4 regions of the Sellimonas catena genome follow, and region 3 is predicted to be linked to each of the others. Evidence: predicted binding sites of a transcription regulator. Region 3 holds the regulator's gene; each other region holds the start of a gene.

Region 1 (7,375 bases), on a different contig from region 3:
TATCATTTTCATCGGAGCGTGCGGTCTTGTAATTGTACAGATTATTCCGTTCTTCTTCAACGGAGTATTCGGTGCAAATGTTTCTTTCGGAGGAACATCCATGATTATTATCGTAGGTGTCGTTCTGGAAACAATCAAGAAAGTCGAATCCATGATGCTTGTTCGTAATTACAAAGGATTTTTAAATACCTGATGATTTTAGCTCGCGGAAAATTTTTTCGCGAGTTAAAGTTCTATAAAGAGATAATATGGAGGTACGCAGTATGAAAGTAATTATGTTAGGTGCACCGGGGGCAGGTAAAGGAACCCAGGCAAAGAAGATCGCAGCAAAATACCAGATTCCTCACATTTCCACGGGAGACATTTTCCGGGCAAATATTAAAGAGGGAACAGAACTTGGAAAAAAAGCAAAAGAATACATGGATCAGGGACTTCTTGTGCCGGACGAACTGACAGTAGATCTTGTAATTGACCGTGTAAAGCAGGATGACTGCAAAAACGGATATGTACTCGACGGATTTCCGCGTACAATTCCGCAGGCAGAGGCTCTTGACAAGGCACTTGCCGCACTTGGTGAAAAAATGGATTATGCAATTGATGTAGATGTTCCGGATGAGAATATTGTAAACCGTATGGGCGGAAGAAGAGCGTGTGTCGGATGTGGAGCTACATACCATATTGTCTATGCTGCGCCGAAACAGGAGAATATCTGCGATGTTTGCGGTAAAGAGCTGATTTTGAGAGATGACGACAAACCGGAAACAGTTCAGAAGCGCCTGAACGTATACCATGAGCAGACACAGCCGCTGATTGACTACTACAACAATGCAGGTATTCTGCGTGAAGTAGACGGAACAGTCGACATTGACGACGTATTCGCAGCAATTGTAAAAATTCTTGGAGAATAAAAATGTCCGTGAAAATCAAATCAGCCCGCGAGATAGAGTTGATGACGGAAGCCGGAAGAATTCTTGGAGAAGTTCACAGGGAGCTTGGAAAGGGAATCCGGCCGGGGATGTCAACCGCTGATATTGATCATCTGGGGGAGGAGATCATCCGAAGTTACGGATGCACTCCCTCCTTCCTCGGTTATAATGGATATCCGGCTTCGATCTGTGTATCTGTCAATGAGGAAGTCGTACATGGAATTCCGGACCGGCACAGAATCATAAGAGAAGGAGATATCGTTTCTCTGGATGCAGGGGTTATTTACAAAGGCTATCATTCCGATGCTGCCAGGACGCACATACTGGGAGATGCGGGAGAAGAAGTCAGAAAACTCGTGGAAGTGACGAGGCAAAGTTTCTTTGAAGGTATGAAATATGCAAAAGAGGGTTATCATTTATATGATATTTCCCGCGCAATCGGAACATATGCCGGATATTTCGGGTATGGAGTTGTCAGGGAACTTTGCGGCCACGGGATCGGAACGAAGCTGCATGAAGATCCCCAGATTCCAAACTTCGCAATGCCGCGCAGAGGACTGAGGCTGAAGGCAGGAATGACCCTTGCGGTTGAACCGATGATTAATCTTGGGACAGCGGATGTCAAATGGATGAGGGATGGCTGGACTGTGGTGACAAAAGACAGGAAACCTTCCGCACACTATGAAAATACCATTCTGATTACAGAGGGAGAACCGAAAATTTTGACATTGTCGGAGGAAGAGGGCAAAGAGGAGACTTAGATGTTAAGTTATGAACCGGGAATGCTTGTGAGATCACTTGCAGGGCATGACAAAGGAAAGCTTTATATTATAATAGAAGAAAGAGATCAGATGCTTCTGCTTTCGGACGGGAAGATCCGGACTATGGAGAGGCCGAAAGCAAAAAAAGTCATGCATGTCCAGCTGATCAAAGAAAAGCTGGAAGAGAAGGAAATGACGGATATTTCCATCCGTTCATTCATAAAAAAATATCAGAAAGAACACATGTAAAAGGGATTCAAAAAGGAGGAACAGCATGTCAAAGGCTGACGTAATCGAAATTGAAGGAACTGTTGTTGAGAAACTGCCAAACGCAATGTTCCAGGTAGAACTGGAAAACGGACACCAGGTGCTTGCACACATCAGTGGAAAGCTCCGCATGAATTTTATCAAAATCTTACCGGGTGACAAAGTAACTCTGGAGCTTTCACCGTATGATTTATCTAAAGGAAGAATTATCTGGAGAGATAAATAAAAAAAGTATTGACTTTTGAAGAGAGAAAAACTATAATATTAGATGCCGTTCGTGGGCGAAGTCCGCACAAACGGCAGCAACAGTAGGTTTACAAGGTATGAAAGGAGGATTTGACATGAAGGTTAGATCATCAGTAAAACCGATTTGCGAAAAATGCAAAGTTATCAAGAGAAAAGGCAGTATCAGAATTATCTGCGAAAATCCGAAGCACAAACAGCGTCAGGGCTAATCAGGCTGACAAAGCAGTGATTTGGAACATGAATTAGGCGGCTGATAGTGTGACACGCCAGGCGGTGTGTAGCGCTATTTTAAATATACAAGGCACCGCAGGATGGGCCATTGTATATTGCTTCTAATACCGGCAGTCATGAACCCAAAGGTTGCCGGAAAGGGCATATTTAACATACCGGATATGCCTGGGCACATCAGTATTCCGTCAAATACGGTATGCCCCAGTTAAAGACAATATGAAACAAAACATGTAAAAATGGAGGAAAACAAGTATGGCTCGTATTGCAGGTGTTGACTTACCAAGAGACAAACGTGTAGAAATCGGTCTGACTTACATCTACGGAATCGGAAGAGTAAGTTCCAACCGTATCTTAACAGAAGCAGGAGTAAATCCTGACACAAGATGCAGAGATCTGACAGACGAAGAAGTTAAGAGAATCAGCTCTGTTATCGATGAAACTCAGGTTGTTGAAGGTGATCTTAGAAGAGAGATCGCTATGAACATCAAGAGATTACAGGAAATCGGATGCTACAGAGGAATCCGTCATAGAAAAGGACTTCCGGTTCGTGGACAGAAGACAAAGACAAATGCCAGAACAAGAAAAGGTCCGAAGAGAACAGTAGCAAATAAGAAGAAATAGTACACAATATTCAAGAAAGTAGGTTAGTTTAAATGGCAAAGAAAGTTGCAAAGAAAGTAACAAAAAAACGTGTCAAGAAAAACGTTGAACATGGACAGGCACATATTCAGTCATCTTTCAATAACACAATCGTTACTCTGACAGATGCACAGGGAAATGCTTTATCATGGGCAAGTGCCGGCGGTCTGGGATTTAGAGGTTCAAGGAAATCTACTCCATATGCAGCACAGATGGCAGCTGAGACAGCAGCTAAGGCAGCATTAGTACATGGTCTGAAATCAGTAGACGTTATGGTAAAGGGACCAGGTTCAGGAAGAGAAGCAGCAATCCGTGCGCTTCAGGCATGCGGAATTGATGTAACAAGCATCAAAGATGTAACTCCGGTACCACACAATGGTTGCCGCCCACCAAAACGTAGAAGAGTCTAATTAGGAGGAAAAGAGCATGGCAGTAAATAGAGTTCCGGTTCTGAAAAGATGCCGTTCCCTCGGAATGGATCCGATTTATTTAGGAATTGATAAAAAGTCCAAAAGACAGTTAAAAAGATCTAATAGAAAAATGAGCGAGTATGCACTTCAGTTACGTGAAAAGCAGAAAGCAAAATTCATCTACGGCGTATTAGAAAAACCGTTCCGTAACTACTACAAGAGAGCAAAACAGATGAACGGTATGACAGGTACAAACCTGATGATCCTTCTTGAAACACGTCTTGACAACATCATCTTCCGTATGGGATTTGCCAGAACAAGACGCGAAGCAAGACAGATCGTTGATCACAAGCACGTACTCGTAAACGGCAAGCAGGTGAATATTCCGTCCTACCTTGTAAAGGCCGGTGATGTAATCGAAATCAAAGAGAAATGCAAAGGTTCTCAGAGATATAAAGATATCCTTGAGGTAACAGCAGGACGTCTTGTACCGGCATGGTTAGATGTAGATGCAGAAAGCTTAAAAGGAACAGTAAAGGAACTTCCGACACGCGATGAGATCGATGTACCGGTTGATGAAATGCTGATCGTCGAATTATATTCTAAATAATAACCCGTAAAACGTGCTGATAGCAGGAGGGAACTTATAGTGTTTGATTTTAATAAACCGAATATCGAAATCACAGAAATGTCAGAAGATAAAAGATACGGCAGATTTGTTGTGGAGCCGCTGGAAAGAGGCTACGGAACAACACTCGGAAACAGTCTGAGAAGAATTATGCTGTCCTCTCTGCCTGGAGCTGCAATTAGCCAGGTAAAGATCGATGGTGTACTTCATGAATTCAGTTCCATTCCGGGAGTGAAGGAAGACGTTACTGAGATTATCATGAATCTGAAGACATTGGCGATTAAAAACACTTCAGAAACAGACGAACCAAAAACAGCTTATATCGAATTTGAAGGAGAAGGCGTTGTAACAGGCGCTGATATTCAGGTGGATTCTGATATTGAAATCATGAATCCGGATGTTGTCATTGCTACACTGAACGGTGGAGCAGACAGCAAGCTTTACATGGAGCTGACCATCACAAAAGGAAGAGGTTATGTAAGCTCGGATAAGAACAAGAAGGAAGATCTTCCGATCGGCGTGATCCCGATTGATTCTATCTACACTCCTGTAGAGCGTGTAAATCTGACTGTACAGAATACTCGTGTCGGACAGATTACAGACTACGATAAGCTGACGCTGGATGTATATACAAACGGTACCCTGCTTCCGGATGAGGCAGTCAGCCTTGCGGCAAAAGTGTTAAACGAACATCTGAAGCTCTTTATTGATCTCTCCGAAGTGGCTCAGGCTGCTGAAGTGATGATCGAAAAAGAAGATGATGAGAAAGAAAAAGTTCTTGAGATGAGTATCGATGAGCTGGAACTTTCTGTTCGTTCTTACAACTGCCTGAAGAGAGCTGGAATCAATACCGTGGAAGAGCTGACAAACAGAACTCCTGAGGATATGATGAAAGTACGTAATCTGGGACGTAAGTCTTTAGAAGAAGTGTTAGCAAAATTGAAAGAACTCGGCCTCGAACTCAGCCAGGGAGAGGAATAGAGAATAAGATAATTTCCTGCCGGTAAGCCCGATGTGCGCGGCAGGGCATTTGACTAGTAAGCCCGAAGATGCATAATCAGATGTAAATAATGGAGGAAAAGAACAATGGCAAAGTATAGAAAGCTTGGAAGAAGAAGTGATTTAAGAAAGGCTCTGTTAAGAAATCAGGTTACAGCTCTTTTAAATCATGGAAGAATCAGAACAACAGAAGCGAAAGCGAAAGAAATCCGCAAAATCGCTGAAGGTCTGATTGCAATGGCTGTAAAAGAAAAAGATAACTTCGAAGAAGTAACTGTAACAGCAAAAGTTGCACGTAAAGATGCTGACGGAAAGCGCGTGAAAGAAGTTGTAGACGGAAAGAAAGTAACCGTTTACGATGAAGTTGAGAAGAAGATCAAAAAAGATCTTCCATCCAGACTGCATGCACGCCGCCAGATGCTGAAAGTTCTCGTTCCGGTTAAAGAAGTTGTAGACGGAAAGAAGAAAGCTCCGAAGGAAGTAGATCTTGTTGAAAAATTATTCACAGAGATCGCTCCGAAATACGAAGGACGTAACGGTGGTTACACAAGAATCGTAAAGATCGGACAGCGTAAAGGTGACGCTGCGATGGAAGTATTCATCGAGTTAGTTTAATATTGAGAACATAAACGGTTTTCCTTTTATGGAAAGCCGTTTTTTATGTTTTAGAAATGAGTTTACAGTCATAAAGTAATCGGAAAAATGACGAAGACAATCATAAAATCAGGCATTCGTTTATGCAAAAAGTAGAAAGAGTTTTCTTCGTTAAAAAATTATCAAAAATGAATTGACAAATAATTAACGATGAACTATACTAAGCACAGTGAAACGATAAAAACGTTTTAGAGTTTAGGAGGAAGATAAGCATGGCGACAAAGAAAAAAGAAGCACCAGCAATTATTGACAATGTGGAAGCTCTTATTGAAAAAATCAAAGCAATGAAAGAAGCTCAGAAGGTATTTGCTACTTTTACACAGGAACAGGTCGATAAGATCTTTTTTGAAGCAGCAATGGCAGCTAACAAGGCTCGTATCCCGCTGGCAAAGATGGCAGTGGAAGAAACCGGAATGGGCGTTGTCGAAGATAAGATTATTAAAAATCACTATGCGGCTGAATATATTTACAATGCATATAAAAATACAAAGACATGCGGTGTGATCGAAGAAGACACGGCATACGGAATCAAAAAGATTGCAGAGCCAATCGGTCTGATTGCCGCTGTTATTCCTACGACAAACCCGACATCTACAGCAATCTTCAAGACACTGATTGCGTTAAAGACAAGAAATGCAATCATTATCAGCCCGCATCCACGTGCAAAAGCATGTACGATTGCGGCAGCCAAAGTTGTGCTTGACGCAGCTGTCAAAGCAGGTGCTCCGGAAGGCATTATCGGATGGATCGATGTTCCGTCTCTGGAACTGACAAATGAAGTCATGAGAGATGCTGATATTATCCTCGCTACAGGCGGCCCTGGAATGGTAAAAGCTGCATACTCCTCCGGAAAACCGGCACTTGGAGTAGGTGCAGGAAATACACCGGCAATTATTGATGAGACAGCAGACATCAAACTTGCTGTAAACTCCATCATTCATTCTAAAACGTTTGATAACGGTATGATCTGTGCTTCTGAACAGTCCGTAACTGTTCTGGAGAGTGTATACGAAGAAGTAAAGAAAGAATTCGCTTATCGCGGATGCTACTTCTTAAAGAAGGATGAGATCGAAAAAGTAAGAAAAACGATCATTATCAACGGTGCCCTGAATGCGAAGATCGTAGGACAGAGCGCATTCACAATTGCAAAACTTGCAGGAGTAGACGTTCCTGAAAATACAAAGATCCTGATCGGTGAAGTAGAATCCGTAGATATCTCTGAAGAATTTGCTCATGAGAAACTTTCTCCGGTACTTGCAATGTATAAAGCGAAGACATTTGACGAGGCTATCGCAAAGGCAGAGCAGCTTGTTGCAGACGGTGGATATGGACATACTTCTTCCCTGTACATCAATACAGCAGAGAAAGAAAAAATGGCTAAACATGCTGCAGCAATGAAGACCTGCCGTATCCTGATCAACACACCTTCTTCCCAGGGTGGTATCGGTGATTTATACAACTTCAAACTTGCTCCATCTCTGACACTTGGATGTGGATCCTGGGGAGGCAACTCCGTATCCGAAAACGTAGGAGTGAAACATCTGATCAACATTAAGACAGTTGCCGAGAGGAGAGAGAATATGCTTTGGTTCAGAACACCTGAAAAAGTTTACT
Region 2 (7,375 bases), on a different contig from region 3:
CCACCAGAACAGTGGATGCAGGGGAGGACGAAACAGGTAAACATGTATGCAAAGTGAACGAGAGGTAAACAGGGCGATTGAAAGGTATTCGGATATGGTCAGAAGAATCTGCCTGATCCACCTGCAGAATAGTGCTGATACCGAGGACATATTTCAGACGGTTTTTCTGAAATATGTCCTTCGTTCCATGCCGTTTGAAAATGAAGAACATGAAAAAGCCTGGCTGATCCGGGTGACAGTAAATGCCTGCAAGGATCTGCGCAGAAGCTTTTTCAGGAGCAGGACGGTCTCGCTGGATTCACTCCTGGAGATGCCGGCTCCGAACCGTCAGGACCACAGAGAAGTGCTGGAGGCAGTGCTGTCTCTTCCGGGAAAATATAAAGATGCGGTCTATCTGCATTATTATGAGGGATATACAGCGGAAGAAATCGGGAAAATTCTCGGGAAGAAAACCAATACGGTTTACACGATGCTGACACGTGCGCGGGCACTGTTAAAGGAAAAGCTTGGAGGTGAGGAGTACGGATAAGAGAATAAAAGAAGCGTTTGGTCAGATTCACGCAGACGAAGAGATGAAAGAACGCACAAAACAGTTTCTTAGAGAAAAAACAGATGGATACAAGAAAAAGAGAATTCGCTCCTACCGTACCTGGATCCCGGTGGCGGCATGTCTGGTGATTTTTCTGATTGCAGGGGGCTACTGGAGCTTTTTCCTCCCGACAGCGGCGATTCAGATCGAAGTGAATCCTTCGCTGGAAATGGAAGTCAACCGCTTTGGTAGAGTGCTTTCTCTGGAAGGGAAAAATGAAGACGGGGAAAGACTGGCCGGGGAATTAAACCTCCGATTTATGGATTATGATGAGGCGGTGGATGAAATTCTACAAAATGAGCAGATTGTGGCACTTTTGAATCAGAATGAAATTTTATCTGTGGTTGTTATAGGAGAAAACAAGCAGAGTCAGGATATGATGGCATTTGTGGAAGAACTGGAACAGACACAGCACAATATCGACTGCTGCCATGCGACAGAAAGCGAAGCGCAAGAAGCGGAAGAAGCAGGACTTGGATATGGCAAATACAGAGCATATCTGGAATTGAAGGAGCTGGATCCCGACATAACGACGGAGGAAGCGGCCAATATGACCATGAGAGAACTTTATGAGAGGATCCGGGAACTGGAAGCGGATGGTGACACACAGACAAGTACCGGAACCGGAGGAAGCGGACAGGGAAAACATCACCATCATGGACATAAAAATGAATAGTGAATATAAAAAACAGCAGATTTGGAACAGCAATTTTATTTGGTGCGTCCTATACTAAATGTACCACGTGGAAGAAACAATAGGAGTGAGGTATATGGAAGCAGGAACCATTATTCGGAAAAGTAAGGAGTATATCGAAAAGCATATTGATGAAGTGCTGACAGTGGCAAAGATCGCTGGGACGGTTGGATATTCAGAATATCATTTTTCAAGAATCTTCCGGCAGGAGACTGGAGTCTCAGTGATGGAATATGTAAAAAGTGAAAAACTCCGAAGGGCGTCCGGGGATATACGGAATGGAGCGAAGATTGTGGATACAGCTGTAAAATATGGCTGGGAATCTCACAATGGATTTACGAAAGCATTCAAAAAAGAGTTTGGTTACTGCCCGGCCTTACTGCGAGCCATGGTTATGAGTATGAAACAGTTAGGAGGAAAAAATGTGAACGAGGGAATGACTGGAAGACCAGAGGAACATGCTGAAAAACAAATGCTGTTTGAAAAATTAAAAGAGATGGTTCTGACATTGAATCCGGAAGAAGATGTGAGAAATCTGGAGCAGATCTATCTCTACGCATGCCAGATTTATCAAGGAATGAAGCGGTATTCCGGCGATGAATATATTACACACCCGCTCCACACTGCGCTTTTACTTGCGGATATGGAGGCGGAGCCTGAAACCATTCTCGCAGGATTATTTTGCGATGCATTGAAAAAGACAGAAGCCACAATGAAAGAATTAAGGAAATATCTTCCGGAGAAAACAGCTGATCTGATTGAAGCAAAAGCAGCGGAAGAAGCGGATATGGAGACAGATATTTTGGAACAGGTCACCTTGCTCCGGCTCGCCGAGCGTCTTCATAATATGAAGACGATTGAATGGATCGATGAGGAACAAAGAAAAAAACGGGCAGCTGAAACCATGGAAATTTTTCTTCCGTTGGCTGAAAAGACGGGCAATCATGAGATTGCAGAGGAACTAAAAACGCTGGCGGAAGAGAATTTGTAACGATGATGAATGTTTCTTTTAATGGGCATAATACAGCGGCAGGCGCGATTCATATGAACCACGCCTGCCGCTTTGTAATATGGGAATATCTAGAGGTATCATTCTTGCCGGACGGCTGTTTAAAGGTCGGATACGAACTTATTTTTCCTTTTCCGCAAGTGCCTCTTTTCCAAGAGCGTCCGCTGCAACGATAGCTGCGTAGAGCTGATCCGGAGTGACATCCGCTACCATGTTGTGGATGGATTCACCTTCTACACAGGATTTCTCGGCGATAATGCGGATCTCTTCGTCTTTGGTGATACCGATTTCTTCCAGTGTAACAGGAAGGCCGACTTCCATACAGAAATTCTGCACTTCCTTGAATTCTTCTTTAGATGCCCGTTCCAGAACAAGCTGTACGAGGGTGCCAAAAGCAACGCAGTTTCCATGCGGAGCGCTGTGGCCGCCAAGTGCGGTAAGACCGTTATAGAAAGAGTGGGCAACGGCAAGCCCTCCGTTGTCGGCACCGACACCGGAGAGGTAAACATTGGCTTCGATAATGGCTTCCAGTGCCGGAGTTACCACATGGCATTCGCATGCCTTTTTTGCAGAAGCACCGTATTCTTTCAGTGTGTCATAACAGAGCCGGCAGAGAGCCATGGCTGACTGGGTAATTCCGCCGGATTCCAGGCTCGGAGCGTCTGTGCGCTCGCATGCGCGTGCTTCAAAATAAGTTCCGAGGGCATCGCCCATGCCGGCAACCAGGAATCTGACCGGCGCATTAGCGATGATGGCACTGTCTACAATGACGGCTTCCGGGTTCTTTGGATAGAACAGATAACTGTTGAATGTTTCATCATCATTGTAGATAACAGAAAGACCGGTGCATGGAGCGTCTGTCGCTACAACGGTTGGTACAATAACGACAGGAAGCTTTTCGTAGTGTGCTGTCGCTTTTGCTGTGTCAATTGCGGAACCGCCGCCCACACCGACGACGACATTCAGATGGTTTTCTCTGACGATTTCCCGCATTTTTTCGATCTCCCCTGTACTTGAAACTCCGCCGAAGATTTCGTACTGGCGGACGTCGGATGTCCCTTCAAAACTTTTTTCGATCTTGTCGTGAGCCATCTTATATCCGCTTCTGGAGCAGATAAACAGCCACTTATCACCAAGACTGGTCATTTCCTTGTGGAATTGCAGCAGAGAATCCTTTCCCTGTACATATTTTTGAGGTGCACGCATCATTCTAAGTCTAAGCATATGTAAGACCTCCCTTTCGCCTTGCGTTTACTTTGTTATTTCTTTGACTATCAGTATAAAATATCTGATGTGAAAAGCAAGATGAATTATTCTGAAAAAAATATGCATAATTACGAATAATTTGTGCAAAAATGAAAACTTATACACATTAAAACTATTTGCGGGACAGCGTTCCGTCTCCACCCATGAGGAGTGTCAGTTCTTCAATCCTTTCCAGCGGGAAGGGCGGCAGACACAATGGCTTCATGGCGATGGACATGAGTTTCATTGGATTGTCATCGGCGGCAATCCGGTTGGATGAAAGCTTTCCGCATCGGCGGCAGCGGTGGATGATGGCCCATTCGCCGTTCTTGCGGGTCCATGATGCCTCCGCAGTCAGATTCCCTGTCTCCCGGTTCGATGTCCACATGCAGGCTGGACAGGCAGTTCGGGCAGTGGTTGCGGTGGTCCGTTCCTGCGCCTGCTGAAACGACAGGGCGTCCGCACACCTTACAGGTGAAGCTGTCCTTGCATGGGTGAGTTTTGTAGTATCCTTTTTCGTATTTTTTCTTTTTGTTTTCACGGTTCATTGTCAGTTATCTCCCTTACACAAATACATTTTCGTTGATTTCCAATTGTCTGTGCAGGGCAATAAAAAAAGATAACTCCTGAAAGATGAGTTATCTCATGTACCGATATGCGGCCGCCAGGCATCTCCGGTATGCGGACATGCTCTTTCTGACAGCGCAAAAAACACTTTTCTTCTGAGAAGTGCGATCCGATTTCAATCGTAAAAAAGAGTACAATAAAAAACTCATCATCTTTCAGATGAAAACAAAATTTATTGCCCTGTTATTTACGATTCGCCGACATCCACTTCTCTCCCTTCTGCTTTAAGATTTTTTTTATCATATCATATGGAAGTGGAATTGTAAAGAAAAAACGCCGTTTTCAGGCAGTGACAGCCCCTATGAATGGATCAGCTGCCCTGCCTGAAAGCCCATAATGACGAGCTCCAGCATTTTCGGATCATAGTCTCTGTATTTTAGAAAATAGTAAAGGGTATCCAGAAAGTTGAGGAATGCTTTTTTGGATGCTTCATCCAGAATCACGGATTTCTGGTCGCGTGTCAGGAAAGAAGCGATCCGTGTAAACGCGAATTTTTCGTTGAGGAAAGCCCAGAACTCCTCTTCGCCGTCGGTCTTCATTACCTGAAAAGGTTTCCGGCGAAGAAGCCAGTAGGTTTCATAGGCAAGCACCTTCCGCTCACTGATGTGCCTCATATGGTGAAATTCCTTCATGCGTGAAATATCCGTAAAATAATCCATGACTGCATGGGTCAGAATGGTTTCATCGATCCGGACGCTGTCGTGGATGCCAAGGCTTTCCAGAAATACAATACATTCTTTATAAAGCGAAGAGTAACGGTTCTTGATGACCTGTTCGGAAAATTCGGCCACGATATCTTCGTACTGTGTATAGATGGTCTCGATATCATTCATGATGATCTGCTCCTTCCAGTTTTATAATATCAAAAAACAGCTTGGATTTTACAAAATCGCAGTAGGAATTCAACTCGATATCCTCAATGGTGCTGTAACGGACGTGAGAGGTACTTCCAAGCAGGTGTTTGCGGATCTTTCCGCTTTGGATACGCTCCATCATGCGGTCGGCAGACTGGCTGATCGCCTCGGGAATGCCCGGCAGTGGTCTCTGATTCATGGGAATCCCTCCTTTATTCTTTTGCGATGCTGTCAATGGCATCCTGTACTGTCTGTATCGAACTCAGATCAACTTCGTTCAGCTTTTCTTTTGGCTTTTCATAGTCCAGCCTTGGGTTGACAATCGTCTGCTTCGGCTTGAAATTTTCGCTTGAAACATCACAGAGCCTTTTAAAGAAAGAGGCCATTTCATCACCCATTCCGGAGAGCCGGTTTAAAAGCTCGGAAAATTCCGTGAGCATCGGGTCGCTCTTCTTATAAGGATAGAGAATGTGATGGTCGATCTCTCCCCATCCCTCCTCGAAAAGAGTACGGATCTGCACTTCCATGTATACACCCTGATACTTCAAAATATAGTGGACAGAGCGGTAATGCTTCCGGTCGAAGATATTGTCGCTGGAGATCCAGTCGGAATAAATATCACTGAAATCTCCCAGACGCATGTGCACTTTTGGCGGTTCGGCCATATACCGGTCTTTGTCAGCGTGATAATCAGAAATACAGTTGTGGATATAAAGATCCGGATTGTTTTCAAAATGCTGGATCAGATATTTATGGAAGATCACCCAGTCTTCGCGGTACAGGATTAGTCCGCGGAACCCGATCGTGTCAGTGACAAACTTCATGTAATTCTCTTTTGTGAGCGTACGGTATTTCAGATAATTTTCGCAGCGCTTCCGGATAATCTTTTCCACAAGGTGCCACGGCGTCTTGACACGGGTACGGTAAGAATGAAGTCCCGTTCTCTGATCCTTATTTTTAATAAATTCCTGTAGAAATTCGTCCCGGATACGCTGAAGCTCAGGAAGCTTCCTGGCATAGTCTTTTGCAATATAGCACAGATCATCCCAATCAAGTCCCGCCTCGCGAAATTCATCTTCGCTGATCGAAAAACGTTCCAGAAACTCTTTTTTTAACATAAGATCATATCCTTTGATTCCGTTCAATTCCCTGCTGGCAGGGTACCTCCCTATCATAGCATTTTCGAACCGGATTATCAACGTCCGGGGACGGAATGAAGGGATGGATGTTGAAAAAATGTGTGTGAAAAACATGCCTTGTGGAAAAGCAGCCGGAGCACTTGACAATGCGGAAAGGGCATGGCATGATAAGAGAACAAAAGCAAAATGGGCAGGGAGAGAGGAGGAAAAGAGATATGTTAGAACCAAAAGATTTTGAACAAATCAGTGGAATTATAGAAAAAACATTTCATCCAATCGAATATAGGCTCAAATGTGTTGAAGAAGAACTTGGCGGCGTTAGAAAGGAACTGGATGGTGTCAAAGGCGAAGTAAATGGAGTGAAGCAGGAACTGAATGATGTCAGAAGTGAAGTCGGCGGAGTAAACCAGGAGCTGAATGATGTCAGAAGTGAAGTCGGCGGAATAAACCAGGAGCTGAATGACATCAAAAGAAGTGTAGCCGGTGTAGAGAAAATAGTTAAAGATGTTCAACTGACTTTGGAAAATGAGACGAACAGGAATATCCAGATTATTGCGGAAGGACATCTCGACTTGAGCAGAAAGTTGGATGAGGCGGTTAAAATTGATAATGAAAAAGAAATTCTTAAGCTTCGGGTTAATCGCCTTGAAAGTGAACTTGAAAAAACAAAATCCAGACTTTCTGAAATTGCATAACTTTGGTTGAAAAATAACTGATCTTTGCGGGCCGATAAGCAACAAGGCTTCGGCCTGCACATCATAACTATCATTTGGATACAAGGTAATATCATCTAAGCAACAATTCTATTAAGCATTTTATCTGAAACAACAGAAATTTTACCCAAGATGTAATGAATCTTTAAGAAAAAATTCAGGACTCTCTGACCCGTTTTGTTATAATTTAGAGAAGGGGGAAGTTGTAAATGGCGGTGTAGAAGATGAAAAGAAGGAAAAAGATACGTACGATAAAGACAAAAAAATTCTGGCTGTCGATCATAGCCCTCGTTGTAATTATTGGTGCAATGTACGTGCTGATGCTTCCGCAGGGGGCTGCGCGGTTTGCAATTCTCAGATCGGGCCATCCGATTGCGGCATTGACGTTATCGATCACGACAGAAGGGTATCCTCATGAGCTGGAAGACGGGCAGATCGGTTATGTACTTGTGGATGCACCGTACGACAGGGAGCAGGGTGATGTAATGGATACCTGGATGGTGTA
Region 3 (7,375 bases):
TTCATCCAGGAAATCTGCATCTTCGATCTCTGTTACATCTGCCATCATCTGATCCATGCAGACTCTGCCAAGAATCGGAGCCCTCTTTCCCCGGATCAGGACATAGCCCTTGTCCGAGAGACTCCTCGGGTATCCGTCCGCATATCCGACAGGGATCGTTGCCACGCGGGTCCGTTTCCCGGCCCGGAAGCACCCGCCGTAACTTACAACAGCTCCGGGCTCGATCCATTTGATATGTACAATACTGCTTACCAGCGACAGTGCCGGCTTCAGATCCAGACGGTCTTTCTTCACCTCGTCAGATGGATAGAGCCCGTAAAGAGCAATACCCGCCCGTACAAGATCCAGATTGGCCTCCGGATGATCGATAATTCCGGCACTGTTGGAGCAGTGGCGGTATTTCGGCTCGATGCCTCTATCCTTTAACCGGTCTGTCATCCAGATATAATGTTCCATCTGCTTGTTTGTAAAGGACTTATCTGCCTCGTCTGCTTTTGCAAAATGAGTAAAAATACCTTCCATCTCAAGATCCGGAAGATGAAAAATCCGTTCGATGGCATCCAGAGAATCTTCACCTGTCTGAAATCCGAGTCTTGACATCCCCGTGTCCAGCTTGACGTGAATCCATGCTTTTTTCTGCTTTACGGATGCCAGGGCGGAGATCGCTTTCGCAGACTCTTCAGTGTAGACTGTCATGCGTATCTCGTTTTCCACCGCCTCCTCATACTGCTCCGGAAAAGTACATCCGAGAACAAGAACCGGTTTCTCAATTCCTGCCTTTCTCAGAAGCACCGCCTCGTCAAGCGTTGCGGTCGCGTATCCCCAGACACAGTCCAGATTCTGAGTCTCTTTTGCGATCCGTGATGCCCCGTGGCCGTAACCGTCCGCTTTTACTACCAGAATCATCTTCGTATCCGGCGAGATATGTTTCCTCATCTGTTCTATATTATATGTAATATGATTCAAATTGATTTTTGCGCATACTCTGCTGTACTTTTTCATTTTGACTGAACCTTTCTTCGCTCGATTTCCTGTAAAACAGCTGATGCCATCTCGATCAGGTCCCCGGCAAGCACGCTGTGCGCCCCGAGTTTTTCCCTTGCCTCGTCTCCGCACAGCCCGTGTATAAATACACCAAGCGCCGCAGCGTCAAAGCGGTCCATTCCAAGGGCCAGGCAGCCTGTAATCATACCTGCAAGTACATCCCCGGAACCTGCTTTTGCCATCGCACCGTTCCCGGATGTATTCAGATATGGAATCCTGCCTTCTCCTGCCACAACTGTTCTGGCATCTTTTGCTGTTAGTATTATATTATAGGTTTTGGCATACTCTTGCGCAAGTCCAATCCTGTTTTTTTTCGTTTCTTCCGTCGTTTTCCCAAGAAGACGCGCGAATTCCCTGATGTGAGGCGTAAAGATCAGGCTGCTTCCCGCTGCTTTTAGATATGTGTTTCTTCTTTCTTCTTCCATTCCGGAAATTAGATTCAGGCCATCCGCATCCATCACGCAGTATTTTCTGTGCGTGCCCAGATACACGAGCAGATGTTCTATTATCATACCGGCCTGTATATCCGTCCCCAGTCCACATCCGGCGCAGATCACATCCGCCCAGTTCAGAAGTTCCTCCAGCTGGTTTTCCAGATCCTCTCCGTAAGGCGTTATGACTGCTTCCGGCAGGGTTGCCTGAAGTACTTCCCGGTTGGATTCCGGCGTCAGTATACGTACCAGTCCGCTTCCCATCCGGTATGCCGCCTTCGCGGAAAGAATCGCGGCGCCTGCCATGCCCTGGCTTCCGGTAATCATCAGCACTTTTCCGTAAGTTCCTTTATGTGCATCGTCTTTTCGCTGCGGACAGAGCCTTCCTACGTCCTTTCTTTCATAAGTCAGATACCGTGTTCCTTCCACGCCGCCGCGCAGATAAATTCCGATATCTTCCACACAGACCTTTCCGGCGCAGAAAGCTCCCGGATACAGAACCATCCCTGCCTTCTGGTATGCAAATGTCACCGTCAGATCCGCGCGAAATGCCGTCCCCAGAATCTCTCCGTTCCCCGCATCAATTCCGGACGGAATATCCACCGCTATTTTCGCTGCGTCCAGTCTGTTCATCTGCTCCAGAATCCCCGCGTAGCGCCCTTCGACCGGCCTGCTCAGTCCGATACCAAATACAGCATCAAATACAGCGGTGTAGCTCTCCTCCGGGATCTCCCGCCTGACAGTTCCTCCGACCGCCTTGAAAATCTGAATCTGTGTCTTTGTCTCTTCGGTACAATGGTCCGGATTCCCAACCAGTACGACGGTCACGCCGTACCCTTTTTCCAGAAGCAGTCTTCCCACTGCAAACCCGTCGCCCCCGTTGTTTCCGCTTCCGCACACAATCAGGCTTTTCGACAGGTTAAGCCTCTCCCTTTCGGCTGCCTCTACCACTTTCAGAGCCGCCCGTTCCATCAGGACAAGAGACGGAATCCCGATCGTCCCAATCGTGTATGCATCCGCTGCTTTCATTGTCCTGCCATCAATGATATATTTCATCTTTACCGCTCCTTTCCCCGCTTTCATTCCGGGATACAGAAAAAAGACGCGGAGTCCCGCATCTGTTGTACGAATCTCTCACGTCCTTCTTTTCTCTTATTTTTTCTTCTGATGTTTTTCCTCATAGCGGAGTACATTGTAGGAGAGCCGCATCAGACTCTCGGAAAGATGTACGTTTTCCACAACAACATTATCCGGAAGATTCAGATCCGTATGCGCAAAATTCCAGATTGCACGGATACCGTTTTCCACGAGCATATTGGCTACTGCCACCGCCTTCGTCTTCGGTATCGTCAGAATCGCAATTTCAATGTCATTATTCCTGATGAAACTTTTCAGCTCGTCCATCATACGGATCTCGATTCCGCGGACCGTAACACCTGCCAAAGTCGGGTTGACATCAAACAGACCCTTCAGCATAAATCCGCTGCGCTCAAAAGCGGTATAGTTTGCCAGCGCCTGTCCAAGGTTTCCGGCTCCGATAATAATCATATTATGTTCTCTGTCCAGCCCCAGGATCTTTCCAATCTCCGAGTGCAAATATTTCACATTATATCCATACCCCTGCTGACCAAAACCGCCGAAATTATTCAAATCCTGGCGGATCTGGGAAGCAGTGACTTTCATGCGTTTGCTCAAGTCGTTGGAGGAAATGCGCTCTACACCGTCTTCCAGTAATTCTCCCAAGTATCTGTAGTATCGAGGCAGTCTTCTGATAACTGCCTGAGAAATTCCTCTTCCTTCCACTTTTAGCACCTTCCTGTTCTTTTCAATACTTTTATTATATGTAATACTTGAAATAAAGTCAAACTTATTATGGGATTTTATGTTGTATTTTGTACAAATTCCGTTATAATGAATACGGTACTTTTGTTTTATCAGAGGAGGATACTATGATACTTGCATGTCACAATCTGGAAAAATCGTTTGGGGACCAGGTCATTGTAAGACATGGCTCTTTTCATATAGAGGATCACGAGAAAGCGGCTCTGACAGGTTTAAACGGTGCCGGAAAATCTACCATTTTGAAAATGATTACCGGAGAGATTCCGGCAGATTCCGGGGATATTATTCTCGCAAAAGGGAAACAGCTCGGGTATCTTTCCCAGCATCCCATGACGGACAGCACACGTACAGTCTATGAGGAAATGCAGACTTCCAAACAGTATCTGATCGATATGGAAAGCCAGATCCGCAAAATTGAGGCGGAGCTTCAGACTTTATCCGGATCTCATCTGGAGGACAGGCTTGCCGCTTATCACAATCTGACTTCCCGGTTTGAACGGGAAAACGGCTATGCCTATCAAAGTGAAATCACCGGAGTCCTGAAGGGACTGGGATTTACAGAAGAAGATTTTGAAAAGCCGGTCGCTTCCCTTTCCGGAGGGCAGCGAACCCGTGTTTCTCTGGGAAAACTTCTGCTTACCAAACCGGATATTCTGCTTCTGGATGAGCCGACCAATCATCTTGATCTGCATTCGATTGCATGGCTTGAGACCTATCTTCTGAACTACCCCGGAGCGGTCCTGATTGTCTCCCACGACCGGTATTTTTTGAACAGGGTCGTTACAAAGATCATTGAAATCGAAGCCGGCACGCTCACTATGTATCTTGGTAACTATCAGGAGTTTGCGAAGAAAAAACAGATGCTCCGGGATGCAAGGCTGAAAGAATACCTTAACCAGCAGCAGGAAATCAAGCATCAGGAAGCGGTCATTGAAAAACTTCGTTCCTTCAACCGGGAAAAATCCATCAAACGGGCCGAGAGCCGGGAAAAGATGCTTGCAAAGATTGAGCGGATTGAAAAGCCGGTTGAGCTTGCTTCAGATATGCATTTAAAGCTGGAGCCTTCTGTTGTCAGCGGAAATGATGTGCTCCGTGTTGATCACCTCAGCAAAGCTTTCCCGAATCAGACGCTCTTTGAAGACATCAGCTTTGAAATCAAACGTGGAGAACACGTTGCGATTATCGGGGACAATGGTACCGGAAAGACGACACTTCTGAAAATCCTGAATGAAGTCATTCCTGCGGATTCCGGAACTTTCACCCTTGGCTCCAATGTCACTATCGGTTACTACGACCAGGAACACCATGTCCTTCACATGGACAAAACGGTTTTTGATGAGATCTCGGACGATTATCCGTCCCTTACGAATACCCAGATCCGGAATATGCTTGCAGCCTTTCTCTTCACCGGGGATGATGTCTACAAGCTGATCGGAGACTTGAGCGGCGGGGAACGTGGACGTGTCTCTCTTGCAAAATTGATGCTTTCCGAGGCCAATTTCCTCATTCTCGACGAGCCGACCAACCATCTTGATGTTGCATCCAAAGAAATCCTGGAGCACGCATTGAATGATTACACCGGCACGGTACTTTATGTTTCCCATGACCGGTATTTTATCAACGAAACTGCCACGAGAATTCTGGAACTGGTCAATCAGAAATTTGTCAACTACATCGGAAATTATGATTATTATCTTGAAAAGAAAGAAGAACTTACCGCTGTTTACGCTGCTCCTGCCGCAGCAGATACGCCGTCTTCCACAGACACTCAGGCTTCGGCCGGAAAGCTGGACTGGAAGGCTCAGAAGGAAGCGCAGGCGAAGGAGAGGAAACGCCAGAACGATCTGAAGCGGACCGAAGAGCGGATTGAGACTCTGGAAACCCGGTGCGGTGAGATCGATGAACTGATGACCCACGAAGATGTATATTCCAATTCCGTCCGGTGCCAGGAGCTGGCAAAAGAAAAGGACAACATCACAGCAGAGCTTGAGACTCTCTATGAACAGTGGGAATCTCTCGCGGAATAAGAGCAGCAGAAAAGAGGCCGAAGCCCGTTTATAACACGGGTCTGCCTCTTTTTCTATGCTCTCTTTGATTTTGACTTCTTTTTATGCAAGCCGTTTTGCGATGGCTTTGATAAAGTCTTCGCTGTTTAATACAACCGGATCTTTCAAAGTCGTTATCAGCGCCAGGTCTTTTGTCATTTCGCCCGCTTCGATGGTATCGATAGTCGCTTTTTCAAGCCGGTCCGCAAACTCCTGAAGCTCCTTGTTTCCATCCAGTTCTCCGCGCTTTCTGAGAGCCCCGCTCCATGCAAAGATCGTTGCCACGGAGTTGGTGGATGTCTCCTCCCCTTTCAGGTGTTTATAATAATGTCTCTGAACTGTTCCATGAGCTGCCTCGTACTCATAGTATCCATCCGGTGAGACAAGAACGGACGTCATCATGGCAAGGGAGCCGAATGCGGAGGAAATCATATCACTCATAACATCTCCGTCATAGTTTTTGCATGCCCAGATATATCCGCCTTCTGATTTCATTACACGTGCCACCGCGTCGTCAATCAGTGTGTAGAAATACGTAATTCCCGCCTGTTCAAACTGCTCTTTAAATTCCGCGTCAAAGATCTCCTGAAAGATATCCTTGAATGTATGGTCGTATTTCTTTGAAATCGTATCTTTCGTTGCAAACCAGAGATCCTGTTTCGTGTCCAGTGCATAGTGGAAACAGCTCCTTGCAAAACTTTCGATGGACTTGTTGATATTGTGCATTCCCTGAATGATGCCGGGTCCGTCAAACTCATGGATCAGTTCTCTTGTCTCGCTTCCGTCCTCAGCGGTGTAGACAAGCTCTGCCTTTCCTTTTCCAGGGATTTTCATTTCCGTTCCTTTATACACATCCCCGTAAGCATGTCTTGCAATGGTGATCGGTTTTTTCCAGTTTCTGACGCACGGCTCAATTCCTTTTACGACAATCGGTGCACGGAATACGGTTCCATCCAGAATCGCACGGATCGTCCCGTTCGGGCTCTTCCACATCTCTTTCAAATCATATTCTTCCATCCGCGCTGCATTTGGGGTGATGGTCGCACATTTTACGGCCACTTTATACTTTTTCGTTGCAAGCGCACTGTCAATCGTCACCTGGTCATCAGTCTCATTACGGTGTTCCAGCCCAAGATCGTAATACTCCGTATTCAGATCAATAAAAGGCAGGAGCAGATGATCCTTGATCATCTTCCAGAGAATTCTTGTCATCTCGTCTCCATCCATCTCAACGATTGGTGTCTGCATCTGTATCTTTGCCATCATACCATCCCTTTCTTTTTCTTTCTTAGATTTCTTCCAGATGTAAATTCTGAACAACATGGCGGATATGCTCTTCCATCAGTTTCTCCGCCCTGTCTTCATCCTTGTCCCGGATTGCCGAGAGGATCTCCGAATGTTCCCTGATGGATTTTTCCGCACGGTTTTCCACTTTAACGGACATCCTCCTCGCCATCTGGACATAGCGGTGGAAATCCGTCAGTACATTTTTCAACATCCTGCTTCCGCAGGCTTCATAAAGGATAAAGTGGAACTTTCCGTCCAGAGTGGAAAGCTGTTCGGTCATCCCCTTTTTCAGATAAAATTCGGAGAGAAGAATCATCTCTTCCATCTCGTCAATCTGCTCCTTCGTAATCCGTCTTGTCGCAAGCCGGGCCGCAAGCCCTTCCAGCCTGGACCGGATCATATAGATATCCTGAACGTCCTCCCTGGAAATGCCGTTGACATACGTGCCTTTGTTTGGAATACTGGTCACCAGTCCTTCCAGTTCCAGCTTCCTGAAGGCTTCTCTGACCGGAGTCCTGCTGACTCCCAGCTCTTTTCCCACGGTCACTTCCCGGAGTTCGTCTCCTTTTTGATATTTCCCGGAAAGGATCTGTTCACTCAGTGTCCGAAACACCTTTCCGCTCAAAGAATAATCTTGATATTCTTCCATGACTGTTACTTCCTTCTATTAAAGAATGATTGACTTCTCACGGCAGATTTCCGTGATCTTCTGAACCATTTCTTCGT
Region 4 (7,375 bases), on a different contig from region 3:
CTCCCTTTCCCGGAAGTCCAAATGCCTCGAGAACACCTTCCACCGAAGCTGCCGCCTTTCCGTTTTCCAGCTGTACAGGCGCCTCTTCATCCTCTGCAAGCTCCTCAATCTCTACAGAGAGCGTAAATTGACGCTCCAGTCTCTGAGCCAGCTTTTTCGCATTCTTGGCTGCCACATATCCGCTGACAAGAAATGTCTTCTGTGTCTGCGGAATCTTTGCAAGAGCTTCATATCTCTGTGCTCTTGTCCTGCAATAATCCGAAAGCATCTTCAGGTTCTCTCTGAGATCCGCCATCGATCTGATCTCTTCCTGGATCCCCGCAATATTACTCCGGACCTTCTCCATTTTCTTTTCGATTTCTTCCAGCTCCTGTGCCGGAATCTTCTCCCAGGACTGTGCCGGTCTGGAAAAGCCGGAAGCTCTGAGTGCTTCTTCCAGTCTGTCGGCTTCGGTTCTCAGACATACCGCCGTCAGGCAGGTCTGATCTTTGTCTGCAGAAATAATCTCGACATCTACCGTAGACAGATCAGGTGCCGTCTGTGCAATTCTGGTCAGGATCTCCTCCTGCGTCATAACACTTCCGATACTGCCGATAAAAATTCTGGTCTTTTTAGTCCCCTCACAGTTCATCGGAATATCCAGTGCCAGCCACGGTGTGAGCGCTTCCTTCTGTGTCTGCAGTTTCACGATCTCGGCTTTGTTTTCCGCCTCCTTTTTCTTTAAAGAAAGAATTTTCCCGGCAGACTCAAGAATCGCTTCTCTCTCTTTGACAGCAGCCAAAAAGCTGTCTCTTGCCACCAGTTTCTTCCCCTCCAGGGAGGCAAAAATCGAAGTTTTTTCCGGAGCATATTCCTGCAGTACATCTAGCGCCTGATCCAGCATCAGAGCCTGCTTCTCAGATCTCTGTTTCTCTTCAGCTGTATCCGGTCTGTCCAGTCCGTCCGCCGTCACTTTGGAAGTCTCGATCTCCAGTACTCCCAGTTCCTGAAGTTCTTCCAGTATTGCCTTCCGGTCTTTTTTCAACGCGCAGATACTGATTCGCTGCATCTGCAATACTGACATATGGAAACTCCTCCTTTCTTGTTGCAAAGCGTCATGACAGCTCTCTGAGAATCATCTCCACTGCCTGCGCTTCCCTTTGATCTGCTATTGCCCTTAAGGCATCCACTTCTTTCTGAGTATCCGCATCGAAAGCCCCTTCTTCTTCTTTCAATTTTACTTTCAATGTTTCCATCCTCTTCTCTGCTCTTTCCTGTGCCTCATTGACAACAGCCTCTTTCAATTCACCGGCTTTCTGATTTGCTTTGGCGAGCACCTCAGACGCTTTGTCATCGGCCTGCTTCAAGGTATCAGCTGCTTTCGCTTCCGCCTCCTGTACAGCCTGAATTGTTTTCTGTATCACCTTCTCACCACCTTTGTCTATAAATCTCTGCCCCATATAGATTTATCTTAGCATAAAATATTTTAAACTGCAATTTTTTCAATGTGCAATTCCGATAATGAAAAAGTTCCTTCTCTTCTTATTATAATGCAATTTGCACAAATGAAACGATTCGTAACTTTTTCGGCTGATATTTTACTTATTGATGAATCTTTTGAAACATCCTGTATCTAAATATTTTGTCTATAATAGAAAAAAACTATTTCAAAATTGTTATTTTTTTCTCAAAGAGTACCGTTTTTTTCGTACTTCAGTCTATAAATATGCATTTTCAGAAATTTTATCCTGTTTTGGAGTTCTTTGTGAAAGAGAATCTTCCCTCTGTAACATGATGTGTCATTAGAATTCCGCAAAAGCAGTCTGTATCAGACAGAACCGCCTTTGCGGAAATAAGATATCTTTTGTTTATTCTTTCCAGTCCAGCCTGTGCAGATGTCCTTCCAGGTTCATTCCCGCAAATCCGTTCTGGCGGAGCGCTTCGTACAGAACAATCGCCGCCGAATTGCCAAGATTCAGGGAACGGATATCCCCGATCATGGGAATCCGGATGCAGGTATCCTCATAATCGACAAGGATTTCCTCCGGAATTCCCGCGCTTTCTTTTCCGAACATAATGTAACAGTCCGGCTCATAGCGGACATCCGTGTAAATCTGGTGCGCCTTCGTCGTGGCCATATAGATTTTGGCTCCAGGATTCTGCTCCAGAAAATCCTGAAAATCAATATAAGTCCGGACATCCAGCTGATCCCAGTAGTCCATCCCGGCCCGTTTTAAGTTTTTCTCTGTCAGGCGGAAACCAAGAGGCTCAATCAGATGAAGCCTCGCGCCCGCCGCCACACAGGTGCGCCCTATATTTCCGGTGTTTGCCGGAATTTCCGGCTCATGCAGCACAATATTCAGCATGTGATTCCTCCCCCCGCACACGCTGTCCTGATATGACAGCATCATGCTTTCTTTTGATTTCTAAGCTTTGTAATAAAGTTTTCCAGACGCCCGATCGCAACTTTCAGGTCATCCAGCGAATACGCATAGGAAATACGCAGGAAGCCTTCCCCGCAGTCTCCAAATGCCGTCCCCGGCACGACAGCCACCTTCTCTTCCTCCAGAAAGCGTGTCGCGAATTCTTCCGAGGTCATTCCGAACTCCTGAATGCCCGGGAACATGTAGAACGCTCCCTCCGGCTCAAAGCATTGCAGCCCCATCCGCTGAAACTCATGCAGAAGGTATCGTCTTCTCTGATTATACGCCTTTCTCATCTCCTGGACTTCATCCTCGCAGTTTCTCAGTCCCTCCACAGCCGCATACTGGCTGTTGGTCGGTGCGCACATGATGGCATACTGATGGATCTTTAACATCTGTTCCAGAATCGGAGCCGGTCCGCACGCATATCCAAGCCGCCATCCGGTCATGGCAAATCCTTTGGAGAAACCATTGATCACAATCGTTCTCTCTCTCATTCCAGGAAATGATGCAATAGAAACATGATCCGTTCCATAAGTCAGCTCCGAATAAATCTCATCGGAGATTACAAAGAGATCGTGCTCCACAACTGCTTCTGCAATCGGCTCAAGATCCTCCTTCGTCATGATGGATCCTGTCGGATTGTTTGGAAATGGAAGCACAAGTATCTTCGTCTTATCCGTAATCTTTTCTTCCAGTTCTTCTCTTGTCAGCTTAAATTTATTCTTCTCCTGCAGCGGAATCACCACCGGCACTCCGTCCGCCAGCACTGCGCACGGCAGATAGGAGACATAGCTTGGCTGCGGGATCAGTACCTCATCCCCCGGATTCAGCATGGCACGCATGGCGATGTCGATTCCTTCACTTCCTCCGACCGTCACAACGATCTCGGATGCCGGATCGTAGGAAACCTGAATCTTCCGCTCCAGATATTTTGAAATTTCGTCTTTTAATTCTTTCAGCCCCGCATTGGATGTATAGAATGTCCGTCCTCTTTCCAGAGAGTAGATTCCCTCTTCACGGATTCTCCACGGAGTATCAAAATCCGGCTCACCCACTCCCAGGGAAATCGCGTCTTTCATCTCATTTACAATATCAAAAAACTTCCGGATACCGGACGGCTGTATATTTACAATCTTATCGGATAATGGATTTCTCATTACGGCATCACCAGCATCCTTTCTGCCTTCTTCTGAGGCGCAAGAATCGTTCCGTGGTCCTTATATTTCTTTAAAATGAAATGGGTTGCCGTGGAAAGCACCGGTTCGATCGGGGAAAGTTTCTCTGAAACAAACCGGGATACCTCCTTGAGTGTCTTCCCTTCCAGAATAATCAGAAAATCATATGCTCCTGAAATAAGATAGACCGCTGTAACTTCCGGGAAATTGTAGATCCGCTCCGCAATCCGGTCAAATCCCAGATCTCTCTGCGGTGTCACCCGGACTTCAATCAGGGCTGTCACAGACTCTTCCCCTGTCTTGTCCCAGTCAATCAATGTATGGTAGCCGCAGATAATCTTTTCTTTCTCCATGTCCGCGATCTCATTTGCGATCGTTGCCTCGTCTGTTCCGAGAAGCACTGCCAGCTCCCCTAAATCCACACGGCTGTTCTTTTCCAGGTAACGCAATATTTCCGTTCTCATATTCATCTTATTTTCCTCCTTTACAGATCCGAAACCACTCATCCTCAGCCGGACGGTCCGTACACCGTCTCTCCTCCCCGTTGAGAATGATTTTATCCTTTCCTGCTTTCATCTTTCCGATGACGGACGCCATTATCTGGTCCCGTTTACAAGCCTCAACAAAACCACGTCCATCTTCAAGGATCATAAGCAGACATCCTCCCGATGCCATCTGATATGGATTCAGTCTGAAAAGCTCGCAGATCTCGATGATATCCTGGCGGACCGGAAATGTTTTCAGATCCACCTCGTATCCCGTTTTCGTCTCTTCCGCCAGTTCCCACAGAGCTCCAAATACTCCGCCGTCTGTCACCGGCTTGATAAAATCCGCATGATATTCTTCTGCTTTTCTGACTGCTTTTTCTGCAAACAGAGTCCCTCTGGAATCCAGAAGTTTCTGCAAAAATACCGGCACAAACCGCTCCCGGATTTCCACCTCTTTTTCGTGCAGAACCCGAAGGCTCCCTTCGAGTGCAACCGGATTGACAAGAACCAGATCCTTTCCGTCGTATGCCTTTTCCGGTTCTTCGTCCGTACTTTCACATGTTCCGAATCCGGTAACCGACACGGTAAATACATCTGCATCAGGACATACTTCGGTAAATATATTCAGAATCTGAAATCCCTGCTCTTTTGCCGTTTCTTTTAGAATCTCCGACATTTCCTTTATGGAGTCTTCCTCTGTCTGCTCCGGCACGAGGACGGACACCCTTACCCCAAACGGATGCCCGCCCTCCGCGGCGACAGCCGTCACCGCCCTGGCCGCGGCATAAACCAAAAGATCCTTCTCCCTTCCGGTCATGAGAATCTCCGAAACCACCAGTTCTTTGGCACCAAGCGGTATTTTCGTACAGCGTTTCCAGCTGTAAGGCGAAAGTGCCGGATGATCATCTTTTAATTTTCTATATACAGACCGCTGATATGCAGCCTGTGTCAAAATCCCTTTTCTCATCTTTCCTGTCCTTTACTGTTCCTTGCCTGTTCGACCGCCTTTTCGATGGTCTCCTGATCCTGTGTGGCAACCGCCTCTTTCAGTGCTTCTTTTGTTTTTTCATCGTCTGTCTTTGTGCCGACGCTCACAATCCTGCTGACCGCATCGTATTCGGATGCACCGACTTCCTCTTCATCGGATTTTTCACCGTCTTCTTTTACAATCTTCAAAAGAGTCACTGTGCTTTCCGGCGATCCGCTCTCCTTTACTTCGGTTTTTCCGGCTGCAAGCGCAGCGTCCTCCTCATAGACAGTCGCCACCTCAGAGTCCTCTTTCTCTTCCGTCTCGGTTTTGAAAGAAATGCTTCTCTCTTTCTCACGGGTTTCTTCCCCGTAAATGGTGCAGACAAGCTCTTCATCTCCATTGATATAGGCTTCAATATAAAGAGGCGACTCTGTTGTATTTTCTATTTTCAGATCCTTCTCTTCCGAGAGAACCGCTTCCATTCCCGCGTCTACATATTCCGGAATCGTTTCTGATTCATGTCGTTCGGAAATCCCGGTCTCTGCATACAGGGCAGCATCATAGAGGCTGGTAGCCATCAGATCCAGCGCTTCCTGAGACATCTCCTCCCCGGAATGCTCTTCCAGCACTTTCTGAAGGGAAAGTTCCTTTTCCGGCATCACAATCTGTCCGTTCAGATCTCCGGTCAACGTCAGAAGCTCCTGGCGCGTCTCATCATTCCGGATCTCTACAGATGCACTGCCAAGCTCGTCCTGAACCGCTTCCAGGTCGTCCCGGCTGATATTCGGCTCATCCTTTTCGGATTTCACCTCAATTTCCACATCTTTTCCTTTCTCAAGATCGCCCAGCCTGTCAACGATCTCATCCAGAACATCCTGAACTGCCGCTTTCTCTCCGTCTTTTTCATCGGTGATCTGAAATACGCCTCCGACCCTTGTAATCTTTGCGTTCACTGCCTCTTCAAAGAAGTCTGCTGTTTTCTCTTCCAGCACTTTTTCCGCTGTTTCCTCATCGATCTGATAATCGTCTTCGTATTCTACTTTCTCTTTCTTTGCCTGCCGTATTTTCCTGTATCGCTGATACAGATTTCCGTGCTTCCCGTATTCGGACGCCTCTTTTACAAGACTCACCAAATCACCCTGCCGGATTCCAAGCTCGGAGACTGTCACCTGTGCCGTCTTTCCGTCTGCTTTCAGTGTAACCGGCGTATGTTTCATAACCGTCCACCGGTCCTCTAACTTTTCAAGCGCCTCCTTTTCTGTCATACCGGAAACATCTACTCCCTGAACAAATACATTCTGCTCAATCTGCTCCCGATCCATTCTGTGTACATAACGGTAGACAGAAGAATAAAAAATGCCAATGACAAAAAGAGCACATAGAAAAGCCAGCCCGGCAAGGGCCATGAACTTTCTTTTCTGTGCTGCACTCATTCTCCTCTGCGTGTGTTTTGGATTTTCTTTCTTCCGTTCTCCCATAGGCGCTCCCACCATTTCTCCTAAATCAGATAAGGTATAATAGACGTTGCTACCATTGCTATAATCACCAGTATAATCACAATCGCCACAAGTCTTCGTGTCTTTTTATCATGGAAATTCATCCCATCATCCTTTCTCCTGTCAGACTTTTCCTTTTATTTTATACTCTTCACAGTATTTTTGCAAGGAACATTCCCCGCACTTTGGACTTCTTGCCGTACAGATCGTCCTTCCAAACTGAATAATCTGGATGTTGTAGAGAATCCAGTGGTCTTTTGGCAGTTCTTTCATCAGATCCTGCTCAATCTTCTCCGGATCCTCATTTGTCGTAAATCCAAGTCTCCTTGAAATCCGTTTCACGTGGGTATCTACCACAACACTTGGATCGTGGTAAATATTGCCCCGGATCACATTGGCGGTTTTCCGCCCTACTCCCGCAAGCGACGTCAGCTCCTCCAGCGTGGACGGCACCTCATCGTGATACTTTTCGTGAATGTCCTTCATGCACGCAATCAGGTTTTTCGCCTTGTTATGGTAAAATCCGGTAGGCCGGATATCTTCTTCCAGTTCTTTTAAATCCGCTGCCGCAATGTCTCCCGGCGATGTGTACTTCTGAAACAGATCTTTCGTCACGATATTGACCCGCGCATCCGTACACTGCGCGCTCAGCATGGTGGCCGCCAGAAGCTGCCACGGCGTCTCATAATTCAGATAACATTTATATTCTGTTCCAAACTGCTGATCCAGAATATCCAGAATCTCCTTTGTCCGTTTCTTCATTTTTCTTACTCCTCTTTTTCTCCGATCCGGAACACCGCCGCTTCATAATTTAATGGATTCCGGTTCTGATAGTCAAACA

What was found. The regulator Rex, encoded in region 3, represses fermentation and respiration genes when NADH is low (regulators of the CRP and FNR family bind a similar motif). The targets are predictions, from matches to a motif close to ATTGTTAANTANTTAACAAT.
Region 1: adhE (bifunctional acetaldehyde-CoA/alcohol dehydrogenase) is a predicted target of Rex. The motif match lies at 5,894-5,913, and genes of this name have one in related genera.
Region 2: Selli1_RS02785 (glycerol dehydrogenase) is a predicted target of Rex. The motif match lies at 3,548-3,567, and genes of this name have one in related genera.
Region 4: Selli1_RS03455 (ATP synthase subunit B family protein) is a predicted target of Rex. The motif match lies at 1,652-1,671, and genes of this name have one in related genera.

The regions. Positions count from the first base shown of each region.
Region 1 is NZ_BSBO01000014.1:23,235-30,609, reverse strand. It holds gene secY (preprotein translocase subunit SecY) at 1-193, shown strand, start outside; gene Selli1_RS07905 (adenylate kinase) at 264-908, shown strand; gene map (type I methionyl aminopeptidase) at 911-1,687, shown strand; gene Selli1_RS07895 (KOW domain-containing RNA-binding protein) at 1,688-1,936, shown strand; gene infA (translation initiation factor IF-1) at 1,962-2,180, shown strand; gene rpmJ (50S ribosomal protein L36) at 2,296-2,409, shown strand; gene rpsM (30S ribosomal protein S13) at 2,684-3,052, shown strand; gene rpsK (30S ribosomal protein S11) at 3,085-3,480, shown strand; gene rpsD (30S ribosomal protein S4) at 3,497-4,090, shown strand; gene Selli1_RS07865 (DNA-directed RNA polymerase subunit alpha) at 4,130-5,089, shown strand; gene Selli1_RS07860 (bL17 family ribosomal protein) at 5,195-5,722, shown strand; gene adhE (bifunctional acetaldehyde-CoA/alcohol dehydrogenase) at 5,974-7,375, shown strand, end outside.
Region 2 is NZ_BSBO01000004.1:14,506-21,880, reverse strand. It holds gene Selli1_RS02805 (hypothetical protein) at 1-40, shown strand, start outside; gene Selli1_RS02800 (RNA polymerase sigma factor) at 47-529, shown strand; gene Selli1_RS02795 (anti-sigma-I factor RsgI family protein) at 513-1,265, shown strand; gene Selli1_RS02790 (HD domain-containing protein) at 1,360-2,274, shown strand; gene Selli1_RS02785 (glycerol dehydrogenase) at 2,413-3,516, opposite strand; gene Selli1_RS18460 (RNHCP domain-containing protein) at 3,671-3,925, opposite strand; partial or broken gene Selli1_RS18455 (RNHCP domain-containing protein) at 3,927-4,085, opposite strand; gene Selli1_RS02770 (hypothetical protein) at 4,464-4,997, opposite strand; gene Selli1_RS02765 (hypothetical protein) at 4,990-5,217, opposite strand; gene Selli1_RS02760 (RelA/SpoT-related domain-containing protein) at 5,231-6,136, opposite strand; gene Selli1_RS02755 (hypothetical protein) at 6,240-6,395, shown strand; gene Selli1_RS02750 (hypothetical protein) at 6,373-6,852, shown strand; gene Selli1_RS02745 (YjcN family protein) at 7,095-7,375, shown strand, end outside.
Region 3 is NZ_BSBO01000007.1:29,327-36,701, reverse strand. It holds gene alr (alanine racemase) at 1-1,002, opposite strand, end outside; gene Selli1_RS04635 (NAD(P)H-hydrate dehydratase) at 999-2,531, opposite strand; gene Selli1_RS04630 (redox-sensing transcriptional repressor Rex) at 2,628-3,278, opposite strand; gene abc-f (ribosomal protection-like ABC-F family protein) at 3,425-5,344, shown strand; gene Selli1_RS04620 (NADP-dependent isocitrate dehydrogenase) at 5,426-6,625, opposite strand; gene Selli1_RS04615 (GntR family transcriptional regulator) at 6,651-7,298, opposite strand; gene Selli1_RS04610 (hydroxymethylglutaryl-CoA lyase-like TIM-barrel protein) at 7,317-7,375, opposite strand, start outside.
Region 4 is NZ_BSBO01000005.1:26,400-33,774, forward strand. It holds gene Selli1_RS03450 (V-type ATP synthase subunit I) at 1-1,063, opposite strand, end outside; gene Selli1_RS03455 (ATP synthase subunit B family protein) at 1,095-1,403, opposite strand; gene Selli1_RS03460 (tRNA (cytidine(34)-2'-O)-methyltransferase) at 1,848-2,345, opposite strand; gene Selli1_RS03465 (aminotransferase class I/II-fold pyridoxal phosphate-dependent enzyme) at 2,387-3,562, opposite strand; gene Selli1_RS03470 (Lrp/AsnC family transcriptional regulator) at 3,562-4,044, opposite strand; gene Selli1_RS03475 (AIR synthase-related protein) at 4,052-5,035, opposite strand; gene Selli1_RS03480 (peptidoglycan binding domain-containing protein) at 5,032-6,516, opposite strand; gene nth (endonuclease III) at 6,658-7,296, opposite strand; gene Selli1_RS03490 (B12-binding domain-containing radical SAM protein) at 7,302-7,375, opposite strand, start outside.